DNA from 3 places in the Streptomyces sp. SP17BM10 genome. Region 3 is predicted to be linked to each of the others. Evidence: riboswitches for the same ligand, from Rfam matches in the RefSeq annotation. Region 3 holds a riboswitch; each other region holds the start of a gene.
The links. A riboswitch is a leader RNA that binds a small molecule or an ion and turns the genes downstream of it on or off. The one in region 3 is predicted to bind cobalamin.
Positions count from the first base shown of each region.

Region 1: it holds a riboswitch for cobalamin, as region 3 does, so the genes downstream of both, PUR71_RS30630 (HoxN/HupN/NixA family nickel/cobalt transporter) here and PUR71_RS10275 (cobalamin biosynthesis protein) in region 3, are expected to answer to the same signal.
Region 2: it holds a riboswitch for cobalamin, as region 3 does, so the genes downstream of both, PUR71_RS18160 (ribonucleoside-diphosphate reductase subunit alpha) here and PUR71_RS10275 (cobalamin biosynthesis protein) in region 3, are expected to answer to the same signal.

Region 1 covers NZ_JAQYXB010000656.1:4,189-11,806, forward strand. Annotated here, with positions in the region: gene PUR71_RS30615 (AAA family ATPase) at 1-1,919, shown strand, start outside; gene PUR71_RS30620 (hypothetical protein) at 1,916-3,589, opposite strand; gene PUR71_RS30625 (ArsR/SmtB family transcription factor) at 3,642-4,025, opposite strand; cobalamin riboswitch at 4,108-4,299, shown strand; gene PUR71_RS30630 (HoxN/HupN/NixA family nickel/cobalt transporter) at 4,333-5,442, shown strand; gene rpmG (50S ribosomal protein L33) at 5,595-5,759, opposite strand; partial or broken gene rpsR (30S ribosomal protein S18) at 5,926-6,178, shown strand; gene rpmF (50S ribosomal protein L32) at 6,188-6,361, shown strand; gene PUR71_RS30650 (M24 family metallopeptidase) at 6,454-7,560, shown strand.
Region 2 covers NZ_JAQYXB010000577.1:259,809-267,426, reverse strand. Annotated here, with positions in the region: gene PUR71_RS18165 (ribonucleotide-diphosphate reductase subunit beta) at 1-232, opposite strand, end outside; gene PUR71_RS18160 (ribonucleoside-diphosphate reductase subunit alpha) at 232-2,661, opposite strand; cobalamin riboswitch at 2,828-2,958, opposite strand; gene PUR71_RS18155 (GH12 family glycosyl hydrolase domain-containing protein) at 3,037-4,323, opposite strand; gene PUR71_RS18150 (glycoside hydrolase family 26 protein) at 4,386-5,705, opposite strand; gene PUR71_RS18145 (glycosyltransferase family 2 protein) at 5,705-7,618, opposite strand, start outside.
Region 3 covers NZ_JAQYXB010000516.1:17,259-24,876, forward strand. Annotated here, with positions in the region: gene PUR71_RS10265 (putative cobaltochelatase) at 1-2,068, opposite strand, end outside; gene PUR71_RS10270 (cobyric acid synthase) at 2,065-3,585, opposite strand; gene PUR71_RS10275 (cobalamin biosynthesis protein) at 3,659-4,621, opposite strand; cobalamin riboswitch at 4,723-4,849, opposite strand; gene PUR71_RS10280 (alpha/beta hydrolase family protein) at 5,264-6,352, shown strand; gene PUR71_RS10285 (hypothetical protein) at 7,014-7,618, shown strand, end outside.

The DNA.
Region 1 (7,618 bases), on a different contig from region 3:
TCCACCTGGAGCCGCAGCGCCGGACCCCGCATCAGGTGCGGCCGCCCCGCCGGACCTTCGTCAACCGCGAGCGCGAACTCGCCGCGCTCACGGGCGCGCTGGGGCGGGTCGGCCGGGACGGTCCGGCGATCGTGGTCTTCACCGGCCTGCCCGGCGTCGGCAAGACCGAGCTGGTGGCGAAGTTCGCCACCGAGCAGGCGGCGCACTTCCCGGGCGGCGTCCTGTACGCCGATCTCAAGGCCTACCGGCACGGGGCCGCGGTGGACCTCGCCGGGGTGCTGGAGGGATTCCTGCGGGCCCTCGGGGTGCGGGTGCCGGACGTGGAGGCGGAGCGGTTCGGGGAGTTCCGGACGGCCACCGCCGGGCAGCGCTGCCTGGTCTTCCTCGACAACGTCGAGCACGCCGCCGAGGTGCGCGCCCTGCTGCCGGCGAGCGGACTGCTGGTGGCGGCGGGCCGGCGGAGCCTGGACGCGCTGCGCATGGACGGCGCCGAGGTGCTGCGGCTGGACCGGCTGAACGAGGCGGCCGCCGCCGCCCTGGTGCGCGGCTGGCTGAGCGCCGGGCGCGGCACCGACGGCGAGGTGGCGGCACTCGTGGAGCGGTGCGGAGGGCTGCCGCTCACCCTCAACGCGGTCGGGAGTCAGCTGCTGGGCCGCAGCCGGCTCTCGGTGGGCCAGGTTGTTGCCGAACTAGCAGACCGGGAAGGCAAGTTGGCCATCATGGACAATGACGAGGGGAACCTCCGCCGGATCTACGACCCGGTCCACGAGCGGCTCTCGGCGCCCGCCCGGGCGCTCTACCGCCTGATCGGCGTGCACCCCGGCCCCTTCGTGTCGGCCGAGCTGGCCGCGGCGACGGGCGTCGAGGACGCGGTGGAGGCCCTGGACGAACTGTGCGCCGTGCACCTGCTGGACGTCGTGGTCGACGACGGCCCGGAGGAGCTCTTCCAGGCCCACGACGTCGTCCGGACGCACGCCTACGCCTGCGCGCGCGAACTGCCCGGCCGGGACGAGCTCCTGGCCCGGGTCGTCGCCTACTTCCGGGGCCGGGCGTCGGTGGCGGACCGGGCGATGGGGTCGCGGTTGCGGGTGCAGGAGCCGAGCGGCGACGACCTGCCGGGCTTCGGATCGTACGCGGCGGCCCTGGAGTGGTTCCAGGCCGAACGGGCCGACCTGCGCGCGGTGGTGGAGGCGGCGGCCGGGCAGGGGTGGCACGGCGAGGTGTGGCGGCTCTGCGAGTCGCTGTGGCCGCTCTACCACGGCCGCAAGGACTACGAGGACCTGATCGCCACCCACCGGCTCGGCGTCGAGTCGGCGCAGTGGGACAACCAGCCGGACGCCGTCGTCCGGATGCGCAACCAACTCGCCCGCGCCCACTACGAGCGGCGGGAGTTCCCGCTCGCGGCCGAGCAGTTGGCGCTCGCCGCGGAGCAGGTGCCGCTGGTGACCGACCGGCGGCTGGCGGGCGTGCTGTACGAGACGGACGGCTTGCTGTGCCTGGCCGACGGGCGCCCGGCACGGGCGGCGGAGCGGTTCGCCCTGGCCCTGGAGGCGAACCGGGGCGACGCACACGGCGAGATCGTCCAGGGCTACAACGTCGCGCAGGCGCTGATCGCCGACGGCCGGGCGCAGGAGGCGCTGACCGTCCTCGACGGGGCCCGTGCGAGGGCCGTCGAAACCGGGGACACCGACATGCTGATGAAGCTGCCGCTGGTGCGCGCCCGCGCCCACCGTGCGCTGGGGCGGCTGGACCTCGCGGTCGCGGACGCCGCCGACTGCGCGCGTCGGGCGGAGGCGCTGAGCCAGTTCGCCAAGGAGGCGCAGGCGCACACGCTGCTGGTCGAGTTGGCGCAGGAACAGGGGGACGAGGCGCTCGCGGAGCGCAGCCGGGAACGGCTGCGGGACCTCCAAGGGCGTTAGGGCCCGGTCGTGAAGGTGACCCGGGTGCGGTGTTCGCCGGTGCGGATGGTCAGTCCGTGTGCGGGCAGGCCGTCCGGGGCGCCGCCGGCGGCCAGCCAGTGGGCCACGGCGGAGCCGAGGAGCAGCGGGTCGAGGCGGGGGTCGGTGTCGCCCCAGGCCGGTTCGGCGCGGGCTTCCAGCAGGAGGCCGGTGCGCAGCCGGACGAGGTGGCGGGCCGGGCCGAGGGCGGCCACCGCGACGGCGAGGCCGGGGAGTCCGGCGGCGGTGTCGGCCAGCCAGCGTCCGGCGGGGAGTTCGGCGCGCGGCTCGGTCCGGGCGAGGACCTCGGCGGTGTAGCGCAGGGCGTCGCCGGGGTGTTCGTCGGTGAGGGCGTGGAAGCCGCGCGGGGTGTGGTCGCCGGGGTCGACGGGGTAGCGCCGCAGGCTGACCTCGGTGCCCTCACCGGCGGCCTCGACGTCGTAGGCGGTGGGGCCCTCGGGGGTGCCGGGGCGGGGGACGGGCTTGGGGTAGGGCGGCAGGAGCGGTTCGTCGTCCGGCTCGTCCAGCCCGTCCAGGAAGGAGTAGAGCAGCGGGCGGAGCACCTCGGCGGAGCGGCCGCGGTGGGCGAGGGAGAGGTCGGTGATCGGGCGCAGGGCGGTCGGGTCCTGCTTCTGCAGGGCCTGTTCGACCTGGGCGGCGAGGTCGCCGTCGGGGTCGAGCGCGGCGGCGGCCTGGCCGAAGGCGTGGCTGGGGGAACGCGGGTCGAGTTCGGCGGCGCCGGTGGCGACGAGCAGGGTGGGGCGTTCCAGGGCGGCGCCGTAGACGGACACCGAGCCGTGGTCGCCGATCAGGCAGTCGGCGGCGACGAGGGCGGCCTGCCAGCCCTGGTGGGGCGGGACGAGGCGCAGGCCCATCCGCCGCGCGTCGTCGAGCAGGGTCTCGGGGTCGTGCCGGTTCCAGATGTTGGGGTGGAGGACGACGGCGACCGCGTACTCGTCGGCGGGGAGGCGGCGCAGGAGGCGTCGGGGCAGGTCGGGGCGGCGGCCGAATAACGAGTGCCCGCTCCAGGTGGAGTTGACGACGACGAGCCGTCGGCCGTCGACGGCGCCGAGGGCGGCCCGGTAGGCGTCGCGCAGGCGCCGGCTGCGGAGCATGCGGTCGAAGCACGGGTCGCCGACGACCTGGGCGACGTCCAGCGCCTCGGGGCAGGAGACCCGCAGCCGGTCGAGCTGTTCGGGGTGGGAGAGGCCGAGGACGTCGACGAAGACCCGGCCGTGGTGGGTGAGTTCGTTGCGGGACAGGCCGGCTGCGCTGACGGTGTCGCCGGTGGACTCGGTCACCAGGCGGTTGTAGCCGGCGCCGTGCGGGAGGACGACGAGCGGGGCGTCGAGGCGGTGCATCGAGGAGTGGACGGCGCAGGCGACGGCCAGGTCGAAGCGGCGCCGGACGGCGTCCTCCCAGTCCAGCAGGGTGATGCCGGGGAGGCCGCGCAGGTAGTCGTCGAGGCCGTCGGCGAACGCGGAGCCGGGGTTGACGGTGGCGTAGCGCTCGATGCCGTCGCGGTTCAGGAGGGTGAGGACGTCGAGGACCCGGGTGGCGGAGGTGAGGGTGCGGGCGACCGCCAGTACGCGCGCCCTGACCGGCCGGGTGTTCCAGCGGTCGGCGGGCCAGGCGTGGGGGTGGGTCGGCACGCCATGATCGTACTCACCGGGTCCGTCCTCCGGGGTGATTCGAAGGTGCCGCTCAGCCCGCCGCGGCGGTGGGCTCCTCGTGGTCGGCGGCGGCGCACTCGTCGAGGAGGGGGCGCATGCTCTCGTCGACGAGCCGGTAGCGCACGACGCGTCCTTCCTTGTCCCCGGTGACCACGCCGGCCGTCCGCAGCAGCCGCAGGGCCTGCGAGACGGCCGGGTCGCGCATGCCGGTGGCGACGGCGAGGTCGGTGACGGCGAGCGGTCCGGCGCGGTGCAGGGCGAGCAGGATCGCGAGCCGGCCGGGGTCGGCGAGCAGGGAGAACCGCTCGGACCACGAGCGGACGTGCGCGGCGTCGCCGATCGCGGCGATGGCCTCGCAGACCCGGTGTCCGTCGATGGTGCGGTGGCCCGCGCGGTCGGCCGGTACGAGATGCATGCGGACATTCTGGCAGCTCACGACCTGTGATCCTGGACACCTGCGTAGGTGCGCAGCCTTGCAAGGGTCGGGCCGGGACCCCTACGGTGTTCCCCGCCGTGGTGCTCGGGAAGACCGGTGACGGACCCTCAGGGGTCCCAGTCCGGAGCGGCCCTCGCCACTGTGATCGGGGGAGTCCGCCCGTACCCAGACGCCACTGGGCGCTTCGCGCGCCTGGGAAGGCGGGTACGGGAGCCCCGTCAGCCAGGAGACCGGCCACGGCATCTCACGAACGTCTTTCCACGAGGTGCTGGAGCGTGATCCGAAGATGACCCTGCCCGAAACCGCCGCCCCCGAGGCCGCGCCCGCCGTGCTGCCCACCTTCCGGTGGAGGAGAGAGGACACCGTCCGCACCGCCGGGCTGATGGGGGTGATCCTGGCCATGCACGTGGTGGCGTTCGGGACCCTCGTCTTCCTCGTGGCGCCCCACAACTACGCCGTCGGTACCCAGGTCTTCGGGGTGGGCCTCGGCATCACGGCGTACACGCTGGGCATGCGGCACGCGTTCGACGCCGACCACATCGCGGTGATCGACAACACCACCCGCAAGCTGATGGCGGACGGCAAGCGGCCGGTCTCGGTGGGCTTCTGGTTCGCCCTCGGGCACTCGTCGATGGTGGTCGTCATGGCCGCCCTGGTCGCGGGCGGCGCGCAGCTGGCGAACACGCTGATGGACGACGAGTCGACCACTCACAAGTGGCTCGGCATGATCGGCACCACCACCTCCGGCGTGTTCCTCTACCTGATCGGCGCGCTCAACCTGGCGGCGCTGCTCGGCATCCTGAAGGTGTTCCGGGCGATGCGCGCCGGGCAGTACGACGAGGCGGAGCTCGAGCAGCACCTGAACTCGCGCGGCTTCATGGCGCGGTTGCTGAACCGGGCGACCAAGTCGATCACCCGGCCCGGCCAGATGTTCCCGGTGGGCATGGTGCTCGGCCTCGGCTTCGACACCGCGACCGAGGTGACCCTGATGGTGATGGCCGGCTCGGGCGCGGCGGCCGGGCTGCCCTGGTACGCGATCGCCTGCCTGCCGCTGCTGTTCGCGGCGGGGATGAGTCTGTTCGACACGCTGGACGGGACGTTCATGAACTTCGCGTACCAGTGGGCGTTCTCCAATCCGGTGCGCAAGGTGTACTACAACCTGACGATCACCGGGCTGTCGATCGCGGTGGCGTTCGTCATCGGCACGATCGAGCTGGTCGGCGTGCTGCACGAGAAGCTGGGCCTGACCGACCCGGTCACCGGCTGGATCTCGGACGTCTCGCTCGACAACGTCGGCTACGCGATCGCCGGGCTGTTCGTCGTGGTCTGGGCCGCGGCGATCGCGTACTGGAAGCTGGCCGGGGTCGAGAAGCGCTGGGGCGCCGAGCGCTCCTGAGCACGCCCGCCGCGAAGGCGCCTCCCCGGCCTGGGGAGGCGCCTTCGCGCGTTCTCGGGCGAGCCTCCGGCAGCCGGCTCAGTCGCGGAAGACGACGGGCCGGTAGGCGGGGTGGATTCCGGGCTTCACGGGGGTGCCTCCTCGGCGGGGGTTCAGCGCTCTTCGCGGAAGTCGACGTGCTCGCGCGCGACCGGGTCGAACTTGCGCAGCACCATCCGGTCCGGGTCGTTCCGGCGGTTCTTGCGGGTCACGTACGTGTAGCCGGTGCCGGCGGTGGAGCGGAGCTTGATGACGGGGCGCAGTTCGCTGCGGGCCATGGGGTCCTCCCGGAGGTCGGTGGTGCGGGGGGTTCGGGGCCGGATTGGGACCGTACACCGAAACGGATGTCATTTTCATCTGGTGTAACGTGACCTCCGTCCCGCCCATTCCCGGAGTCCGGCCGGAAGGCCCTGCCCGATGCCTTCCACGGCCTGCTCGACCCCGTTGCCTGAGAACCGGAGGATCATCACTGTGCGTGAACGACTCAACTCGCCGAAGGCCAAGCCCAACCCTCTGGTGACGGCGGGTATCGAGTACGTCGACCCACAAGGACACCGATCTGCTGCGGACGTTCATCTTTGACCGCGGCAGGATCCGCAGCCGGCGCATCACCCGGCTGACCGTCCAGCAGCAGGCGACGGGCCGGGCGATCAAGAACGCCCGTGAGATGGCCCTGATCCCGTACGCCACCCGATAGGAGACCCCGATGGCCGTGCCCAAGCGCAAGACGTCCCGTAGCAACACGCGGCACCGCCGGGCCCAGTGGAAGGCGAGTGCGCCGAAGCTCGTCCCGATCACGGTGAACGGGCGGGAACTGCTCGTCCCGCAGAACCTCGTGCCCGCCTACCGGAGGGGGCTCATCGGTCCGGAAGGGGGGTGACGGCGCCGGACGGGGGCGCGGAAGACCGCGGCCGCGCCCCCGGGGAGGGTGCTCGGCAGGCGGATCGGGGGCGGGGTTCGTAGGCTCGACGCATGTCTGATGCGTACGCGGGTCGGCGGGAGCGGCTGCGGGAGCACTGCAGTGCGGCCGGGGCCGATGCGGCGCTGATCACCCGGCCGGCCAACGTGCGGTACCTGACCGGCTGCGCCCCCTGCGGCGCGACCCTGCTGCTGACCAGGGACCGGGCGCTGCTGACGCTGCCGGACGACCTGCCGCCGGACGACACCGGGGAGCACCTGATCGCCGCCGACGTCACCCAGCTGCCGGTGCCGGCCGGGGCGGACACCGCACTGGCCGCCGCGGCCGAGGCCTCCCGGCTGCGGGTGCAGGCCATGGCGGTCGAGGAGCACGACCTCACCGTCCTGCGCCACCGCGCGGTCGCGAGCCTGGCCGAGGGGGTCCGGCTGGCCGAGCTGGGGCAGGTCGTCGAACGGCTGCGGGTGATCAAGGACGAGCACGAGATCGCCGACCTGCGGATCGCCGCCGAGATCGCCGACCAGGCGCTCGGCGAGCTGCTGGAGTCGATCCTGGTCGGCCGCACCGAGCGGCACCTGGCGATGGAGCTGGAGCGCCGGATGATCGACCACGGGGCCGACCGGGCGGCCTTCCCGGTCTCGGTCGGCACCGGCGGCCACTCCGGCCAGCCCGCCCACCAGCCGACCGACCGCCGGGTCGAGGAGGGCGACTTCCTGACCGTGGTGCTCGGCGCGCAGTACCGCGGGTACGGCGTGTCGACCGCCCGGACCTTCGTGATCGGCGCCGCCCCCGCGCCCTGGCAGGTGGAGCTGCACCGGCTGGTGTTCCGGGCGCAGCGGGCCGGGCGGGAGGCGCTCGGACCGGGCGTGGAGCAGTGCGTACCCGACCGGGCCGCGCGGCAGATCCTGGACGCGGCCGGCCACGCCGAGGCCTCCCCGCACCCGGTGGGCCACGGCATCGGGCTGGAGATGCGGGAGGCGCCGCGCCTGGGCCCGGCGGACATGGGTAAACTGGACAGCCGCGTACCGGTCACCGTCGGTCCGGGGGTACACATCCCGGGCAAGGGCGGGGTCCGGATCGAGGACACGCTCGTCGTGCGCCCCCTCGAAGAGGGCGGGCCCGAGCTGCTCACCATCACCACCAAGGAGCTCCTCGCCCTGTGACGGCGGCCCCGGGCCGCCGGCGGCAGGACGCGACCCTTGGTTCCTTGACAGCTATATC
Region 2 (7,618 bases), on a different contig from region 3:
CGATCGAGTCGCCGGTCGCGAAGAAGGCGACCAGGCGGCCGATCAGGTGGCGCTCGCCCTCGCTGAGCTTGGCCAGGTCGGCGACGTCGGAGTGCAGGTCCACCTCCTCCACCGTCCAGGTGTTCTTGATCGCGTCCCGGTACCGGTCGTAGAACGACGGGTAGCGCATCGGGCGCAGCGTCAGCTCGAAGCCGGGGTCGAGCAGCATCTTGCGGTCTTCGGACTGGGGCATTACTGGCAGGCCTCGCAGGACTCGGGGTTCTCCAGGGAGCACGCGAGGGCGGCTTCCTGCTCCGGGGTAAGAGTGGCGACGGGGATCGGCGTGGCAACGGCGGTGCGGGCGGCGCCCGGCGCGGCCTGGGCGATGCGGGTCGCCGGGCGCGAGCGCAGGTAGTAGGTGGTCTTCAGACCGACCTTCCACGCGTACGCGTACATCGAGCTCAGCTTGCCGATGGTCGGCGCGGCCATGAACAGGTTGAGCGACTGGCTCTGGTCGATGTACGGCATGCGGGCCGCGGCCAGGTCGATCAGCGCGCGCTGGGGCAGCTCCCAGGCCGTGCGGTAGAGCGAACGGACCTCGGTGGGCAGCCAGTTGAAGTCCTGGACCGAGCCGTTGGCGTCGCGCAGGGCGTCGCGGGTCTGCTCGTCCCAGACGCCGAGCTCCTTGAGCTCGCGCACCAGGTAGGGGTTGACCTGGAGGAACTCGCCGGAGAGGGTCTCGCGCTTGAACAGGTTGGAGACCTGCGGCTCGATGCACTCGTACACGCCGGCGATCGAGGCGATCGTCGCGGTCGGGGCGATGGCGAGCAGCAGCGAGTTGCGCAGGCCGGTGACGGCGATGCGGGAGCGCAGCGCCTCCCAGCGGGCGGCCCACTGCGGGGTGGCGCTCGGGAAGTGGTCGATGTGCAGCTCGCCGCGGGCGGCGCGGGTCTCGCCGTAGGCCTCGTGGCGGCCCAGCCGCTCGGCCAGGTCGGCGGAGCGCTCGTAGGCGGTGAGCATGATGCGCTCGGCGATGAGCGTGGACAGGCGGGCGGCCTCGGCGGAGTCGAAGTCGATCCGCAGCTGGAAGAAGACGTCCTGCAGGCCCATCACGCCGAGGCCGACCGGGCGCCAGCGGGAGTTGGAGGCACCGGCCTCGGGGGTCGGGTAGAAGTTGATGTCCACCACGCGGTCGAGGAAGGTGACGGCGGTGCGCACGGTGGCGTCCAGCCGCTCCCAGTCCATCGCGGCGAGCAGGTCGTCGGCCGAGGCGCCCGGGGCCACGTGGGCGCCGAGGTTGACCGAGCCGAGGTTGCAGACGGCGGTCTCGGAGTCGTCCGTGACCTCCAGGATCTCGGTGCACAGGTTGGAGGAGTGCACCGTGCGGCCCGGCAGCGCGGTCTGGTTGGCGGCGCGGTTGGAGGCGTCCTTGAAGGTCATCCAGCCGTTGCCGGTCTGCGCGAGGGTGCGCATCATGCGGGCGTAGAGGGTCTGCGCGGGGATGGTGCGCACGGCCTTGCCAGCCTGCTCGGCCTTGCGGTAGGCCTCGTCGAACTCCTCGCCCCACAGGTCGACGAGCTCGGGCACGTCGGCGGGGGAGAACAGCGACCAGTCGGCGTCGGCGTTCACACGGCGCATGAACTCGTCCGGGATCCAGTGCGCCAGGTTCAGGTTGTGGGTGCGGCGCGCCTCCTCACCGGTGTTGTCGCGCAGCTCCAGGAACTCCTCGATGTCCGCGTGCCAGGTCTCCAGGTAGACGCAGGCCGCGCCCTTGCGGCGGCCGCCCTGGTTGACCGCGGCGACCGAGGAGTCGAGGGTGCGCAGGAACGGGACGATGCCGTTGGACTTGCCGTTGGTGCCGCGGATCAGGCTGCCGCGCGAGCGGATGCGCGAGTAGGACAGGCCGATGCCGCCGGCGTGCTTGGACAGCCGGGCGATCTGCGCGTAGCGGTTGTAGATCGAGTCGAGGTTGTCCAGCGGGGAGTCGAGCAGGTAGCAGCTCGACATCTGCGGGTGGCGGGTGCCGGAGTTGAAGAGCGTCGGCGAGGAGGTCAGGTACTCCAGGCGGCTCATCAGGCCGTACAGCTCGGCGACCTCGCGCACCGACTGCTCGCTGTCGCCGACCGCCAGGCCGCAGGCGACGCGGAGCAGGAAGTGCTGCGGGGTCTCGACGACCTTGCGGGTGATCGGGTGGCGCAGCAGGTAGCGGGACTGCACGGTGCGCAGGCCGAAGTACTCGAAGCGGTCGTCGCCCTGGGGGTCGATCAGCTCGTCGAGGGCGGCGGCGTGCTTGGTGACGAAGGCGGCGGTGGTGTCGCCGATGAGGCCCTCGGCGTGGCCGACGGCGACGGAGGCGGCGAAGGAGACGGCGCCCTGGCTGCTGGCCTCGTCGACGATCTCCAGCGCGAGCAGGCGGGCGGCCAGCTTCGAGTACTGGGGGTCCTCGGCGATCATCGACGCGGCGGCGTCCACGGCCAGCCCGCGCAGCTCGGCGAAGTCCGAGCCGGCGTGGCGCCCGCGCAGCGCGGCGGCGGCGACGTGACCGGGGTCCACCTGGGGGAGATCGGCGCTGCGGTCGGTGAGGAGTCGCAGGAGCGCGCCGCCGGGGTCGGAGACCGTGGGGTCGGCGGGGGCGGAGCCGGTGCCCTGGGCGGGCAGGGTAACTGAGGCAGCGATGGTCAAGGCGCTCTCTCCTGGCGGCGATCGGCGGCGGTGATCGGAGTACCGGACCGTTCGGGGCAGGGGCGCACGCGCGCGGGCGCACATGGCGGCGTCGCGCGACGGTGTCAGCCCCGGCCCGCCCGCGAGGCCCGGAAGGTGGTGCTGGTGCTGCCGGCCTCTGCGGGAGGGCCTCTGCACACCGTCGGCAGGTACTCGGACTCGCGGGAGAGGCTCGGTTGAGCCGCCCGCACACCGCTGCGGGGCAGTCCCGGACTCGCACCGGGTTCCCCTGCGTCGACAGCAGGGATGAGCATACATCTAGTGTCGGTAATCCGATGCAGCCCCACATGTAGTGTCGCGCGGCACAGTTGTTCGAGCTGGCGTGCGATAAACTGCTCAGGCCGGGGGGTGCCATTCCTGGCCGGTGCGGGAGTCGCACGGGCGCATCCGCACCTGGGCCGAGCCGCCCGTCGCCGTCCCCGGAGAACCGCCCGCAGAGGCGCCCGCGGGGGCCGCCGGGTTCGCCGGGTTCTCGATGCAGCGCCCCGAGTCCTGGTTCGCGAGCTGTCCCGTCGGGGTCACCCGCCAGCGCTGGTCGGGCCGTGAGGTGCACGCCGTGAGGACGGGGAAGCCGATCGCGGGGTCCTCGACGCAGCGGCCGGACTGGCCGATCGAGCCGTCGTCCGCCATCGTCCAGGTCTGGGCCGGGGAGCCGTCGCAGGTGCCCGCGCCGACCGCCGCCGGGTCGCCGCTGACCCGGCTGTCCAGGCACAGGCCCGGCAGGGCCGAGGTGATCGCGCCGCTGGGCTGCCCGGCGGCGGCCTGGAAGGAGAACGAGTCGCTGCTGAGCCCGGCGCCGCCGTCCCAGATCTCGAAGCCGGCCTGGACGGCGCACAGGTAGGAGCCGGCCGGGACGTAGCCGCGCTGGACGGCGTCGCGGGTGAAGGCCCGCAGGTCCAGGTCGGTGACGGAGGCCGTGCTGGTGGCCATCTCGTAGGTGATCAGTGTGTGGCTGCCCGTCTTCGGCGCCTGGAACACGCGGTAGGAGGTGCCGCCGGCCTTGAGCTCGCCGGCCTCGTCGCCGAAGGGGGTCTTGCCGTTGCCGCGCAGCCAGATCATCAGCTCGGCGCTCTCGGTGAACGAGCAGCTGGTGCGGCTGTTGCTGTACCAGATGTCGTACGAGGCGTTGTAGACGCCGGAGTCGACCTGGGTGGTGTGCCAACTGCTGGTCGCGTAGCGCAGGTTGCTGACGGGGATCGGCAGCGGCCCGGTGCCCGGCTGGAGCTGGGTGCTGATGTGCGGGTACGCGCCGGGGCCGCGCAGCGGATCGGTCAGGCTGGCCGGGCCGACGCCGCTGCGGGTGACCCGGAAGCCGGTGGCGCCGTCGGTGCTGCTGATGCACAGGCCCCCGGTGGCGTTCCACTCGTTGGGGTTGATCAGGTAGCGGCCGGAGTCCACGGCCTGCGAGGGGTAACGGTTCTGCGCGGTGGAGCACAGCTCGCCGGCGGTCGCGGCGGGCAGCGGGGTGACCACCGGGGCGGCCTTCACCGGCCCGGCGGGGTCCTTCTGGTCCCGGGGGAGCAGCAGGGCGCACAGGACCAGCGCGAGGACGGCGGCCGGCGCGAGCGCCCACCACGGGCGCCGGCCGGCGGGTCCGGCGCCGGGTATGGCGGGGTTGGTCATGGGGTGCTCGCCTCCCTGCTGCTGCGTGGTCGTGCGGTCCGTCGGCCGGGCCTGGGGCGCGCTCACCCGGCGGGGGTGGAGCTCGACCGCGGCCGGGTGGCGGTGCTGGTCGGCTTCCGGGCCGGCGGGTTCGGCTTGGTGGCCGAGGGGGAGGCCGAGGGCGACGGGGAGGGGTCGGGCGTCGGGGAGGGCGCGGGCGGCGGTGGCGCCGTGGTCAGGGCCGGCACCGAGCGGACGGTCCACGGCGTGCTGTAGCGGGGCGCGGAGACCCCGGCGGCGTAGGCCTGCGAGGCCGCGTCGGAGGCGGCGACCCGCCAGTCCACCTCCTTGCGCGCCTCGTACCAGATCACGCCGATGATGTCGGGGTGCTGGGGCAGCTGCGTGAACATCTCGCTGATCCACTGCGCCTTGAGCCCGGAGGTGTCGGTGGCGCCGGTCTCGGTGATCACGACGGGCTTCTGGGTGAAGTCCCGCAGCTCCTTGATCGTCGGCTGGAAGATCTGGTCGAAGGACTTGTACTTCTCGACGCCGGTGGTGCCGTAGTAGCCGGACAGGCCGATCCAGTCGACGTAGTCGTCACCGGGGTAGAGCGTGTTGAGACCGGTGGCGTTCTCGTAGTCGACGTTGGGGCTCCACACCCAGGTGACCTTGGTCGCGCCGACCTGCTTGAAGAGGTCGTGGACGTGCTTCCAGGCCTGGACGTACTGGCCCTTCTTGTTCCCGTTGGCCTGCTCGGCCCAGGGGTACCAGTAGCCGTTCATCTCGTGGGCGAAGCGCAGCGCGACGGGGTAGCCGAGGCCCTTGACGCCCTCGGCCCAGGTCCTGATGTAGTCGTCGAACTTGCCGTCGATGATGTTGGAGAGGGCGTACTCGGGCTGCTCGCCGCGGAGCTTGTCCTCCTTCGCCTCCTTGCGGTAGTCCCACGGCTCCCAGGCGACCATCGGCATGATGCCGCGCTGGGCGACGGTGTCGAAGATCCGGCGGTCGAACTTGCGGTCCCACCAGCCGACCGAGAACTCCAGGACGTTGGGCTGGTGCTTGACGGCGGAGGTGAACTCGTCGAGCGGGGAGAGGTCGTAGGGGCCGGTCTTGGTCATGATGCCGGTGAACGCCTCGCCGGCCGGCGGGAACTGCGGCGCCGGGGCGGGTGTGGGGGCCGGGACGGCGCTCGCGCCGGGGGTGGCCGTCGTGGGCGCGGCGGTCGGGGGCGCGGCCAGGGCGCTGGTGAGCCAGGTCGGCATCGCGGTCGGGGCGGCGCCGGCGAAGCCGTACGGGTCCTGGTCGTGGCCCCGTGACAGCCGGGGCGCGAGCACGAAGGTGTAGCCGACCATCAGGGCCAGGGCGACCAGGGCGGCGATCCGGGGGACGGTGATCCGCAGCATCAGCGGTCCTCCTGCTCACGCCGGCCGCCGGCCCGTGCGGGCTCCAGCAGTTCCTCGAACTCCTCGTCGGCGTCGGCCCCTGCGGGCTGCGCGGACCGGCGGCGCTGCGTCGGCACCGGCCGGGGGCCGGGCGCCTCCCCGGCCCCGGGCGCGGCGGTGACGGCGGCGGGTTCCGGGACCTCGACGGCCGGGGCGGCCTCCAGGGCGCCGGCGGCTTCGGCGGCCCTGGCCTCGGCGGCGCGCTGGGCGCGGGCCTCGCGGCGGCCGCTCACGAAGGAGATCACCGGCGGGGCGACCCCGGTGAACAGACTGACGACCGCCCAGAACCGCAGGATCCAGATGTCGTGGTGCAGCGTGAAGCTCGCCCCGAGCAGCCCGCCCGCGACCGCCGCCCACAGTAGGTGCAGCCGGAACGTCGAGAGCGACTCGGCGCTGCGCAGGTCGCCCTTGGCGGTGACGGCGTACGCGAGCGGTCGGCGCAGCAGTGCGGCCAGCGCCGCGGCCACGTACACCGGGCCGGCGAACAGGGCCAGGCCCATGCCGGCCATGCCGATCTCGCGCCGCTCGTGCGCGGCCAGGTTGAACCGGCGCAGCCACAGCCACAGCACGAACCAGCTGCCCATGCTGGCACCCCACAGGGCCATCCAGTGGGCGCTGTTGAGGTGGATGGAGGTGACGCCGAGGGCCAGGTAGACGGAGGTGGCGAGGCTGCCGAGGACGGTGTTGACCGCGACGCTCGGGTAGTAGAACTGGACGAGCCCGTAGAGCACGCGCTGGCGCAGCCGCAGCTTGAGGCCCGAGCGCAGGCGGCTCTTGAGCAGGATCTCCCAGATGCCGTAGGCCCAGCGCTTCTGCTGGTTGAAGTAGTCGGTCCAGGAGGTCGGCCCCTCGCCGACCGCGAGGACGTCGGGTGTGTAGACGCCCTTCCAGCGGCGGTCGGTGGCCGGGTTGACGGTGGCCTGGATCCGCATGCTGGTCAGGTGGTCCTCGATGATCGAGTCCTGGTAGCCGCCGATCTGCTGCCACGCGGTGGGCCGGTACAGGTGGTTGGTGCCGATCAGCAGCGGCGCGTCCATGCCGTTGCCGCCGCGCTCGACCAGGCCGGAGAACAGGTACTGCTGCACCGAGGCGCCGTGGGCGACCCAGTTGTCGTACATGTTCCCGTAGACCTGCGGGGCGACGACGAACGCGGTGTCGGGGTCGCGGAAGTAGCCGAGGGTGCGTTCCAGGAAGCAGGGCAGCGGGACGTGGTCGGGGTCCATCTGGGCCACGACGTCGTAGCCGTGCTCGTGCTCGGCGCGCCAGGAGTTGTGGTTGCCGGACTTGGTCTTGGCCCGGAACTCGCCCTCGGCCTGGTTGTACTCGGGGCGGCCCTTGCGGCTGAAGTGGTGGACGCCGAGGCGGGCGGCCATCTTCTTGACCCGGTCGTCGTCGCCCTCGTCGAGGATCCAGACGTCCACCTGGCCGTCGTACTCGATGCGCAGCATCGCTTCGAGGGTGCGCTCGACGATCTCGATCGGCTCCTTGGAGGGAACGATCGTGGTGAGCACGGCGACCTTGAGGCCGGGTGGCGGGGTGACCGGCAGGGGGTCCTTGGCGCGGAACGCGAAGACCCAGACGGCGAGGTTCTGGACGAGCCGGATGACCTCGACGGTGATGACCGCGCAGAAGCAGATGCGGGCCAGGTTGATCCGCCAGTCCGGGGACCAGCCCACGCCGGATCCGGGGATGTGCTCGGGAAGCAGCAGCCAGCCGACGAAGGCGAGGCCGGCCAGCGCGTTGACCGTGACCAGGACGGTCATGACGAACTTGACGCCGCGGGAGGACACCGAGCGGTAGCGCACGGCGGCGCCGTCCTCGCCAGGGGCCAGCGGGCCGGTCGCGTCGGCGCCGGCTGTGTAGGCGCGCTGGGC
Region 3 (7,618 bases):
TGGTGGTTGCACGGTTGTCGCGACCGTCGCGACTGTCGCGGACGAGCGAGGCGACGCCCTCGGCGCGCAGCTCGTCCAGGGTGACGGCGGTGCCGCCGAGGTGCCCGGCCAGGGTGCGGGCGAGGCCGAGCCGGACGGGGCCGGACTCGCAGTCCAGGACGACGCTCGCGACGCCCTGCGCGGCGAACAGCCCGGCCGCGCGGCGGGACTGCGCGAGCGCGTCGCGGCCGCCGGTGGCCCGTCCGTCGGTGACGACGACGACCAGCGGGCGGCGGGCCGGATCACGCAGCCGCTCGATCCGCAGCACCTCGTGGGCGCGCAGCAGGCCGGCGGCCAGTGGGGTCCGCCCGCCGGTGGGCAGCGACTCCAGCCGGGCCGCGCCGACCTCGACCGACGAGGTGGGCGGGAGCGCCAGCTCGGCGCCCGCGCCGCGGAAGGTGATCATGCCGATCTTGTCGCGCCGCTGGTAGGCGTCCATCAGCAGCGACAGCACGGCGCCCTTGACGGCCGTCATCCGCTGCCGGGCGGCCATCGAGCCGGAGGCGTCGACGACGAACAGCACCAGGTTGGACTCGCGGCCCTTGCGCACCTGCTCGCGGAAGTCGTCCTTGCGCAGCACGAGCGCGGCGCCGGAGCGCCCGCGCGCCACCTGGTGCGGCGCGGCGGCCTGGAGGGTGGCGGTCAGGTGCAGCCGGCTGAGGGCGCCCTGGGGGCGCCGGGCGCGCACGGTGTACCCGCTGTCGGTCTCGGCGGGGGAGCGGCGGCCCTGGGCCCCGCGGCCGGTGCCGCGCACGGCGAACAGCCGGGTGCGGTACGGGTCGCCGGCCGCGACCGGCGCCGACTCCCGTGCGGGGGAGGGGTGTTGGGCCGGGACGGGCTGCTGCTCGGCGGGCTCGGGGGCGGCGGCGTCCGAGGCGGCGGCCTCCGGGGCCTGCGGACCGCTCTCGGGCTCGGGCGCCCCGCCGCCGCCGTCCGGGCCGGGGCCGCCGTCGTCGTCGGGGCCCGGTCCGTCGCCGTCGGGCCCAGGAGACCCGTCCTCCGGCGCGTCCTCGGGCTGCGCGTGCTCCTCCAGCGTCCGGTCCAGCTGCTCTTCGTCCAGCCCCGGCGCGTCGAACGGGTTGCGGCGGCGCCGGTGCGGCAGCGCCAGCTGGGCGGCCTTGCGGACGTCCTCCTCCAGCACCTCCGTGCGCCCGTCCCACGCGGCCAGCGCGACGGCCGTCCGCGCCATGACGATGTCGGCGCGCAGTCCGTCCACCTCGAACGCGGCGCACACCGCGGTGATCTGCCGGAGCGCGACGTCGGTGAGCTCGACCTTGGGCAGCAACTCCCTTGCAGCGGTGATCCGTTCGGCGAGTGCCCGCTCCTCGTCGGCGAACCGTGCGGCGAAGCCGGCCGGATCCGCGTCGTAGGCGAGCCGCCGCCGGACGACCTCGGCGCGCTCGGCCGGGTCGCGCGTGGCGGCGATCTCCACGGTCAGGCCGAAGCGGTCGAGCAGCTGCGGCCGCAGCTCGCCCTCCTCCGGGTTCATCGTGCCGACCAGCAGGAACCGGGCCGCGTGCCGCACCGAGACGCCCTCGCGCTCGACGTAGGAGCGGCCCATCGCGGCGGCGTCCAGCAGCAGGTCGACGACGTGGTCCTGGAGCAGGTTCACCTCGTCGATGTAGAGCACCCCGCGGTGCGCCTTGGCGAGCAGTCCGGGCTCGTACGCCTTGACGCCCTCGGCGAGCGCGCGCTCCAGGTCGAGCGAGCCGACGATCCGGTCCTCGGCCACGCCGACCGGCAACTCGACCAGCTGGGAAGGCCGTTCACCGCTCGTGGCGCCGGCGTGCGGCCCGTCCGGGCACTGCGGGTCGGGCGCGGCCGGGTCGCAGGCGAAGCGGCAGCCGTCGACGGTGGCGATGGACGGCAGCAGGCCGGCCAGCGCGCGGACCATCGTCGACTTGGCGGTGCCCTTCTCGCCGCGCACCAGCACGCCGCCCACGGCCGGGGAGACCGCGTTCAGCAGCAGTCCGAGCCGCAGGTCGGCCATCCCGACGACCGCGGTGAACGGGTAGCGGACGTCACTCATGCCTTGCCAGCCTCCTCAGGCGCACCGGGCGGCAGGAACGGCAGCGATCCGGCCGCCGGCACCCCGCCCTCGATCAGCTTCCACAGCGCGTCGGTGTCCGCGTGCTCCTCGATCAGGTCCCCCAGGCGGTCCAGCCGGGCTTCGCGCGCCTCGGCGAACGAGGTGTCCGGTGCCGGGACGAACGCCCGGCCCGCCAGCGCGGCCACCTCGCGCAGGAACTCGCGGCGGAACCCGTCGTTCTCCAGCGCGCCGTGCCAGGTCGTGCCCCAGACGGAGCCCACCCGGCAGCCGTCCAGGAACGGCTCCCCGCCTTCCGCGGTCACCACCCCGTGGTGGATCTCGTAGCCCTCGACCCGCTGCCCGTACGCCTCGCCGACCGGCCGCGCGAGCACCTTCTCCACGCCGAACCGCACGTGCGTCGGCAGCAGCCCGAGCGCGTCGACGGCACCGGCCCTGGACTCGACGTCGTCGACGATCGAGCCCGCGAGCATCTGGTAGCCGCCGCACACCCCGAGGACCGGCCGCCCGGCCGCCGCCCGCGCCTTCAGCGCCGGCTCCAGCCCGCGCTCGCGCAGCCAGGCGAGGTCGGCCACGGTGGCCCGGGTGCCGGGCAGCACGACGAGGTCGGCGTCGGCGAGCTCCTCCGGCCGGGTCGCCCAGCGGACGAGCACGCCGGGCTCCTGCGCCAGCGCGTCCAGGTCGGTGAAGTTCGACAGCCGGGGGAAGCGCACCACGGCCACCCGCAGCACGTCCGCGCCGAGCGGCCCGCGGCCGTCGACCCGGTCGACGACCGTCGACAGGTCCAGCGAGTCCTCGGCGTCCAGCCACAGGCCCGGCAGCATCGGCAGCGTGCCGAGCACCGGACGGCCGGTCAGGCCGTGCAGCATCTCCAGGCCGGGCGCCAGCAGTCGGGCGTCCCCGCGGAACTTGTTGACGAACCAGCCGGCCACGTGCCGCTGGTCCTCCTCGGACAGCAGCGCCAGCGTCCCGTACATCGCGGCGAACACGCCGCCGCGGTCGATGTCGCCGACCACCACGACGGGCAGCCGGGCGGCCGTCGCCAGGCCCATGTTGGCGATGTCCCGGTCGCGCAGGTTGATCTCGGCGGGCGAGCCCGCGCCCTCGCACACCACCACCTCGTACCGGCGGCGCAGATCCGCCAGGCACTCTAGGGCGCGCTCCAGCAGGACGGGCTTGCGCTCGCGGTAGTCCAGCGCGCCCACCTCGGCGACCGGCCGGCCGAGCAGCACCACCTGGCTGCGGCCGTCCGCGCCGGGCTTGAGCAGCACCGGGTTCATCGCGGCCTCCGGCTCCACCCGGGCGGCCTGGGCCTGCATCGCCTGGGCGCGGCCGATCTCGGCGCCGTCGGCCGTCACGAAGGAGTTCAACGACATGTTCTGCGCCTTGAAGGGCGCCACCCGGACGCCCTGCCGGGCCAGCCAGCGGCAGATGCCCGCCGTGACGACGCTCTTGCCCGCGTCCGAGGTCGTCCCCGCGACCAGCAGCGCGTTGCTCATGCTCCCACCTCGCTCCGCTCGGCAGGCGCTTCGCACGATGCGCACCTATCGATGATGAGCTCGCCGCGCTCGCTCATGCCCTTCCCCTCCTCAGTACCGATCGCAGCAGCATGTGCCCCGCGACCGTCGTACCCAGCGCCAGCGCGCCCACCCGCCGCGACAGCGCGCAGGCCCGCTCGATGTCGTCCACCGTCACCGGGCGCAGCTCCGCGCCCAGCACCGGCCGGTGCTCGACGCGCTCGCCGTACCGCAGCGTGCCGCCCAGCCGCACGCCCACGGCGCCCGCGAACGCCGACTCGGCCTGCCCCGCGTTCGGGCTCGGGTGCGCCGAACCGTCCCGCCGCCACACCCGCCAGGCCGTCCGCGGCTGAGGCGCGGCGGCCACCGTCAGCAGCGCCGTCAGCCGGGCGCCCGGCCAGCCCGCCGCGTCGTCCAGCCGGGCCGAGGCCCAGCCGAACCGGGCGTGGCGCGGCGAGCGGTGGCCCACCATCGCGTCCAGCGTGTTGACGGCGCGGAAGGCCAGCAGGCCGGGCGTGCCGGCGAGGGCGCCCCAGGCCAGCGCGTTCACGACGGCGTCCGCGGTGTTCTCGGCCACCGACTCGACGACGGCGCGGGCGATCTGCTGCTCGTCCAGCGCGCTCGGGTCGCGTCCGCACAGGTGCGGCAGCCGTTCGCGGGCGGCGGTCAGGTCGCCCGCGGCCAGCGACCGGCCGATCGTGCGCGCCTCCCGGGTCAGCGACGTGCCCCCGAGTACCGTCCAGGTCGCGGCGGCGGCCAGCGCGGCCCGCCCGAGCGGTCGGCGGCCGACCGTCCGGTCCAGGGCCACCGCCCCGGCCGCGACGGCGCCCACGCAGAGCGCCGTGTACGCGGTGCCGGCGGCCCGGTCGTCGCGCCACATCCGGCGCTCCAGGCGGGTCGCGGCACCGCCGAAGACGGCCACCGGGTGACCGCGGCGCGGATCGGCGTAGCGGGCGTCCGCCAGGTAGCCCGCGACGGCGCCGAGCGCGAACGCGGCGGCGCGGGTCAGCGGACGCACGACGGAGGGGGACAGGGGAGGGCTCGGCGGGTCGGGGCAGCCTGCATCGCGTGCGAGTCCTCACTCAGGGTCCGCGCCCTGGGTCGACGTACCGGGGGCGAGAGTCTCCTGGCTTCCGGGTCGGACGCACCCTCGGGCCTTCCAGCGGCACTTGACCCGCCGTGGCGAATTCGAGCGTGCTCCCCGGTGACAGTGGCGGGACCGCGCCGGATTCGCACCGGCTTCCTCTGCATGCCTCCGTTTGGCCCTGGGATCCCATCACGCGGCCGAACCGGGAGTCAACCGAGGTCGCGGAGGGGTTGGTCACAGCCGGTGGCCGGTCCGCGCCGCCGTCGCTACCTCCGATCCCTGCGGCCGCAGGGGCATGACATCCTGTGGGATCCTCCAGCGGGCCGCGCGCGGCCACCCCGGCGCTTCGTGCGTTCGGCGGCTGGGGGCCCGTTCGTACCGGCCGTCTCACTCCCGTTTCTGGGAACTCCTGGCCGGGACCCACCCCGAGATCCCCGTCTGACCCGTCCGGCACCCGCTCTCCGGTCCCCCGTACAGCCCATCCCACTGGCCGCCGCCCCCACCCGCCGGTGAACTTGTCCCCAGCAGACTCACAGAGCGGGGAACGATATGCGATGGGGAACCGCAGCCGTCGTGGCGGCAGCCGCAGTCGGCACCGGGGTCGCCGTGCTGGTCGTCGGCCGGCGTGCGTCCGAGCGGCTCGTGCGGCCGGAGACCGTCGTGCTGGAGTCCGGCCCCGTCCTGGTGCAGAACCTCGCCGCCGGCCGGATCACCTTCAACCGCACCCCGGCGGCCCTGCACCCCGGCCGCTGGGCGCTGGAGTGGGACGGCGACGGCCACGCCGTCGTCGACGAGGTCCTGCACAGCGACGAACAGGGCGTCACCCGCCGCCTGGTCCGCGCCGACCGGGGCACCCTGACCCCCGGCACCGAGGTCCGCTTCACCCCGCGCGTCCACCTCGGCGACCCGACCACCTCCCTCGGCCTCCCCTTCACCGAGACCGCCGCCGCCGGCGAGCTGGGCGCGCTGCCCGCCTGGCGCCTGGACGGCAAGCGCGGCACCTGGGTGGTCCTCGTGCACGGCCCCGGCGCCGACCGCGCCCAGACGCTCCCCGTGCTGCCCGTCCTCCAGCGCCTCGCGCTGCCCGCCCTCGCCGTCACCTACCGCGGCGACCAGGGCGCCCCCGCCTCGCCGGACGGGCTCAGCCACTTCGGCGAGACCGAGTGGCGCGACGTGGAGTCGGCCGTGCGGCTCGCCCTCGACAGCGGCGCCGGCCGGGTGATCCTCTACGGCTGGTCGGTGGGCGCCACGATGTGCCTGCAGGCCGCGGCCCGCTCGGCCTGGTCGGGGGCGATCGCCGGGATCGTCCTGGACTCGCCGGTGCTCGACCTGCCCGCCACCGCCCGCCGCGGCGCGGTCCGGGCCGGCTACACCGAGCCGGTCGCCGAGCTCGGCGCGCTGGCCGCCGAGGGCCGCACCGGGGTCGACCTGGCCGACTTCTCCCGCCTCGCCGAGGGCGCCGACCTGCGCGTGCCGACCCTCGTCCTGCACAGCCCGGACGACCCGATCGCGCCGATCCGGGCCGCCCGGCGCCTCGCCGCGGCCCGCCCCGACGTCGTCAGCCTCCAGACCTTCCCGGGTGCGGACCACACGGCCCTCTGGAACTCCGACCCCGCGCACTACTCGGAACTCCTCCGGCGCTGGCTCACCCCCCTCCTCTGAAGCGGTCCGGAGGCCGTTATCCGGGGCATTCCGACCGGTCATTCCTGCGCGCTGCCTCCACGTCCCCCCTTCTCGCAATTCCCCCCACCCGTCATCGCGCGCCCCCCGGGCACCGGAAGCCGATTCCGCCGGAACGGGACGTCGGCGCGGTCGATTTCCGCCACCGCTCCCGCTCTCGCCGACCTGGCCGATCCGCATCCACCGGGAGCGCTTCCGGCGGACGTGCCCGGCGGTCGCCCTCGTGCCCCGACCCGTCGGCCGCACCGCGCGAGTCGGCCGTTCGGCGCTCGCCGCAGCCTTTTCCGTATCCGTTCGAACACCGCCCGTGACCATCGCAAACGGGCCTGGCATGAGCCCGCCACACGATTTTGGCCAGGCGGTTTGCCGCTGTTGCCCGATCTTGCGGAGGTGCTGCCACAACCCGCCCGTCCGTACAACCAACCGGATGTGACAGAAGGCCGGTACAAGGGGAAGACTGCTCGACGTGACGTCTCGGAACCCGCGCGACCGTGATGCCCCGCTCCCACCGACGATCGGTACCGGTGCGACGGTGACCCGCCTCCCCGGTACGGCCCACCGGCCCGTCGGGGCCAGGCCGGGCGGGGGCGGCGTACCCCGCCGACGAGGCCCCGCACCCGCCCCCGGCCGCGGCCGGGTCCCCGTGCCGGACGGCTTCCCCGCCCCCGCCGAGCTGGCCCCGCTGGCCCGCCGGATGCTGGTGGACGCCGTCCGCATCGCCCGCTGGGCCGGGGAGCTCGGCGAGGTCGACAAGCGGGGCGAGCTGCTCCCCGACGACGCCCGCGCGGCGGGCCGCGCGCTGGCCATGACGGTCGGCGCCGCGGCCAAGGCCTGGGGTCAGGCGCTGCTGGTCGGCCTGGTCGAGGCCCGCGACGGCGGCGCCGGGCCGGGCTGGCGGCTGCACGCCTGGGAGCACGACGACGAGGCCGTCGTGCGCGGCTGGTCCGCGCTGTTCGACGCCTGGACGCTGCTCGCGCCGGTCCCGCCGGCCGCCCTGCGCGGGGTCTTCGCGGTGCTGGCCGGCCAGGCCGTGGACCAGGCCCCGCAACTGCTCTCCTTCCTGCACCTGGTGGCCGGCCCGGTCGCCGACAGCGAGCTCCTGGAGCTGCTGCGCCGCGGCCTGGACGAGCGCCGGGTCGGCGGCAGCGGGGGCGCGGGCCTGTCGCCCGTCCCGCACGCCGCCTCCGCCGTGTCGGCCGTCCGCGGCACCTGCCGCGAGCCGCAGATCGACACCCCGGCCGCGCCCGC